DNA from 2 places in the Shinella yambaruensis genome. Region 2 is predicted to be linked to the other one. Evidence: predicted binding sites of a transcription regulator. Region 2 holds the regulator's gene; the other holds the start of a gene.

Region 1 (2,453 bases), 1.3 Mb from region 2:
ATGACCGTCACCGGCAACCTGAAGGACGTGATGAAGGAATCGATCTCGGCGGCGGCCTCCTATGTCCGCTCGCGCGCCGTCGATTTCGGCATCGAGCCGCCGCGTTTCGACAAGACCGACATCCACGTGCACGTGCCGGAAGGCGCGACGCCGAAGGACGGCCCGTCCGCCGGCATCGCCATGGCGACCGCCATCGTCTCCATCATGACCGGCATCCCGGTCTCGAAGGACATCGCAATGACGGGCGAGGTGACGCTGCGCGGCCGGGTGCTGCCGATCGGCGGCCTGAAGGAAAAGCTGCTCGCCGCGCTTCGCGGCGGCATCAAGAAGGTGCTGATCCCGGAAGAAAACGCCAAGGACCTGGCGGACATTCCGGACAATGTGAAGAACAATATGGAGATCGTCCCGGTGACCCGCATGGGCGAGGTGATCAAGCATGCGCTGGTCCGCCGGCCCGAGCCGATCGAGTGGGACGGCACGGTCGAGGATGCCAAGGTTCCGGCGGTCGAATCGACCGACGAGGGCACCGGCGCGATCGCGCATTGAGCCTTTATGCCGGGTAAAGCATCCGGCATTTTGGAGCGAAACGGGAAAAGACCGGCCGTTCGGCCGGTCTTTTTCGTTGAAAAGCGTGTGTAAAGCCCGGATTCTCAGGGTTTTGCGACGAAATTTTCTTGCGAGGCGAGGGGCGATGCGTATTCTGCCCCCGACTTGTATGAGTCGTTTCAAACCGTATGAAAGGGGTGGAAACATGAACAAGAATGAACTCGTATCCGCAGTGGCTGAGAAGTCTGGCCTCTCCAAGACGGACGCAGCATCTGCTGTCGACGCCGTTTTCGAGACGATCCAGGGCGAACTCAAGAACGGCGGCGACGTTCGTCTCGTCGGTTTCGGCAATTTCTCCGTATCGCGCCGCGAAGCTTCGAAGGGCCGCAACCTTTCGACCGGCGCCGAGATCGAGATCCCGGCACGCAACGTGCCGAAGTTCTCGGCCGGCAAGGGCCTGAAGGACGCCGTCAACGGCTGATCCTTGGTTCGGGCAGAGCGGTTATCCACTCCGCCGCCAAACCTGAAGTTCAGGGTCGGGGTCCGGTTCTTCCGGGCCCCTTTTTATTTGCGGGAGAAGGAGCGGAACTGTCGCCGAAATGTCATCGGCCTGTAACAGGAAAGCCTCAGAACCGCCGGGTTCCTTTTGACCGGATCCCGGAGGATTTCATGAAAACCCGTTCGATCACCGCCGCCCTCGCGGCGGTCCTCGCCGCATCGGTGGCCCCTGCCGCCAGCGCCGAGCCCGTATTCAATCGCATTGCGTCCTTCGCCGTCGCCGACAACCTGCCGGAGGGCGTGGACAGGGCGACGCCGACCTCGTCCGAAATCATTGCCGCCTCCGAGGACGGCAACACGCTCGTCTATTCCGACAGCCCGAACAAGGCGATCGGCTTCATCGACATCACCGACGCCAGGGCCCCGAAGGCCGGTGGCTCCCTTTCCTTCGAGGGCGAGCCGACCTCGGTCGCGATCGCGGCCGGCAAGGCGCTCGTCGCCATCAACACGCGCGAGAGCTTCGTGAAGCCGTCGGGCGTCCTTGCCCAGGTCGATCTCGCTTCCAAGGCCATCGAGGCGACCTGCGATCTCGGCGGCCAGCCGGATTCGATCGCCCTCAACAAGGACAGGACGATCGCCGCCATCGCCATCGAGAACGAGCGCGACGAGGAGGTCAATGACGGCGCCATCCCGCAGATGCCGGCCGGCGATCTCGTGCTGCTGTCCCTCAAGGACGGCATCGTCGATTGCGGCTCGGTCAAGCATGTCGCGCTGACCGGCCTTGCCGATGTCGCGGGTGAGGATCCGGAGCCCGAATTCGTCGCCTTCAACAGCCTCGACGAGGTCGCCGTCACCCTGCAGGAAAACAACCACATCGTCGTCGTCGACGGCAGGACCGGCACGGTGAAGAGCCATTTCTCCGCCGGCACGGTCAACCTTGAAGGCATCGACACCAGGAAGGACGGCGCCCTGAAGTTCACCGGCGAGATGAAGGATGTCGCCCGCGAGCCCGACGCCGTGAAGTGGCTCGACGACGACCGCCTGGTCGTTGCCAATGAAGGCGACTGGAAGGGCGGTGCGCGCGGCTTCACCATCTTCGACAAGCAGGGCAAGGTTCTCTACGAGAACGGTGCCGGCTTCGAGCGCGAGATCGCCAGGATCGGCCACTACCCGGACAAGCGCAACAAGAAGGGCGTCGAGCCGGAAGGCATGGAAGCGGCCAGGTTCGGCGACGACAACCTGTTCTTCGTGCTCGCCGAGCGTGCCTCGATCGTCGGCGTCTACAAGGATACCGGCGGCGAGCCCGAGCTTCTGCAGCTGCTGCCCTCGGGCGTCGGCCCGGAAGGCGCCGTCGCCATTGCGAGCCGCAACCTCTTCGTGACCGCCAACGAGACCGACCTCGTCGAGGA
Region 2 (2,453 bases):
CAGGAATGCGGCTTGACTTTTCCGGGCTTCAGAAAAACCAAAAGCCGCCTTTCGGCGGCATGCCGCACTATCGGCATTTCCCATTGGGATGTCAACAAAATCGCGCCCGAAATGGCGCTGAACATCCCGCAAGGTGAGGATTCGCGGCACGCACGGAAGGTGTCTCTATCGAGTCACACCCGACCAGCAAGTTGGGGAAAACTCCGAAATCGATTCGCCCGGATTCCGGCGACTCTTGTCACAGAGTCCACCGGTCTCTAGGTTGAAGACCAATTACTAGACTGCATGCGGCGGAACTAGTCACCAAAAGAGTTAGGGCGTTCAGGTTCCGGACCCGTCCGGAACACGACGAGGGATTCCCGCATCCTGGGCGCCGAGCGGAGACGAAAACATGAACTGGACAGACGAGCGCGTCGAGAAACTCAAGAAACTCTGGAGCGAGGGCTTGAGCGCGAGCCAGATCGCGGCGCAGCTCGGCGGCGTCAGCCGCAACGCAGTCATCGGCAAGGTGCACCGGCTGAACCTGCCCGGCCGCGCCAAGGCCGGCGGCACGCAGGCCGCGGCACGCCCGAAGCGCCCGGCCCCGGCGACGCCGCGCCCGTCGAATTTCACGGCCCGTCCGGTCACCACCCGTGCCGTCGCCCGGCCGGCCGGCAACACCATCCCCAAGGAAGAGATCGATTTCGAGACGCAGGCCGAGCAGCTCCCGGTTCCGGCCAACGGCAACAACGTGGTCGTGCCGATGTCGCGCCGGCTGGAGCTGACCCAGCTCACCGAACGCACCTGCAAATGGCCGATCGGCGACCCGCTCAACGACGACTTCCACTTCTGCGGCAACGAGTCCCCGGACAACTCGCCCTACTGCACCTACCACCAGCGCCTCGCCTACCAGCCCTCGGCCGAGCGCCGGCGGATGCGGTAACGTTTCCCACGGCAGGACATGCGATGCGGGCCCGAAAGGGTCCGTTTTCGTTTGCGGCGCAGGATAGCCCCTCATCCGCCGGCCCCGCACAAACGCAAACAGGCCCCTGAGGGCCCATTTCCGTCCTTGGGAGGAATCCCGTTCGCTCAGGCCTCCAGTGAATAGCCCGCGCCGCGCACGGTGCGGATGACGTCCTGCATGTTGGCGAAGTTGAGCGCCTTGCGCAGGCGCCCCACATGCACGTCGACGGTGCGTTCGTCGACATAGATGTCGTGGCCCCAGACGCCATCGAGAAGCTGCGAGCGCGAGAAGACGCGGCCGGGCGAGGTCATCAGGAATTCCAGGAGACGGAACTCCGTCGGGCCGAGGCGGACCTCGCGGGTGCGGCGGTGGACGCGGTGTGTCTCGCGGTCGAGCTCGATGTCGCCGCAACGCAGCACCGTCGAGACAACCTCGGGCTTGGCCCGGCGCAGCATCGCCCGCACGCGGGCGACGAGTTCCGGCGTCGAGAAGGGCTTGACCACATAGTCGTCCGCGCCGGTGGCAAGGCCGCGCACGCGCTCGCTCTCCTCGCCGCGCGCCGTCAGCATGATGATCGGCAGGCGCTCGGTTTCCGGACGCTGGCGCAGGCGCCGGCACAGTTCGATGCCGGAGACGCCGGGCAGCATCCAGTCGAGGATGAGGAGGTCCGGCATGCGCTCCTGCAAGCGCATCTCGGCCTCGTCACCGGAGAGGATCGTATCGACCTCGAAACCTTCCGCTTCCAGATTGTAACGCAGGAGGACGCTGAGAGCCTCCTCGTCTTCCACGACGGCAATTCTGGGCACCATGAAGCGAATCCTGCTCTCTTTACTCGGACGCGTCGGCGACGCCGGCCGCGACGACGGAGGTCGAGGTATCGTCCTTAGGACGCTCGCCCTCCGGCTGCGAGCCGGTCGCCATGTAGTAGATGGTTTCGGCGATGTTGGTCGCATGGTCGCCGATGCGCTCGATGTTCTTGGCGCAGAACAGGAGATGCGTGCAGGGCGTGATGTTGCGCGGGTCTTCCATCATGTAGGTGAGGAGCTCGCGGAACAACGAGGTATAGATCGCATCGATCTCGTCGTCGCGCTCGCGGATGGCCTTGGCCTTCTCGATCGAGCGGGTGGCGTAGACGTCGAGCACTTCCTTGAGCTGCATCAGCGCGAGCTCGGCGAGGTGCTCGAGGCCGCGGGCCAGCTTGCGCGGCATGCCGGAGCTCTGGACGGCGATGACGCGCTTGGCGGTGTTCTTGCCGAGGTCGCCGACGCGCTCCAGCTCGGCGGCGATGCGGATCGCCCCCATGATCTCGCGCAGGTCCGCCGCCATCGGCTGGCGCTTGGCGATGGTGACGATCGCCTTGTCGTTGATCTGGCGTTCGGCGGTGTCGAGGATGACGTCCTCGGAGATGACCTTCTGGGCCAGCGCGGCATCCGTCGTGACGAGCGCTCGGACGGAATCGGCCACCATCTGCTCGGCCGTGCCGCCCATTTCGGAGATGCGGCGGGAAAGG

What was found. The regulator PhoB, encoded in region 2, activates phosphate uptake and scavenging genes when phosphate is short. The targets are predictions, from matches to a motif close to TGTCATNNANCTGTCAT.
Region 1: a site for PhoB is predicted at 1,147-1,163, ahead of WMC41_RS06840 (esterase-like activity of phytase family protein). Genes of this name have one in related genera too.

Annotation. Positions count from the first base shown of each region.
Region 1 is NZ_CP150638.1:1,386,600-1,389,052, forward strand. It holds gene lon (endopeptidase La) at 1-546, shown strand, start outside; gene hupB (DNA-binding protein HupB) at 752-1,027, shown strand; gene WMC41_RS06840 (esterase-like activity of phytase family protein) at 1,216-2,453, shown strand, end outside.
Region 2 is NZ_CP150638.1:128,097-130,549, reverse strand. It holds gene WMC41_RS00695 (GcrA family cell cycle regulator) at 392-922, shown strand; gene phoB (phosphate regulon transcriptional regulator PhoB) at 1,069-1,752, opposite strand; gene phoU (phosphate signaling complex protein PhoU) at 1,772-2,453, opposite strand, start outside.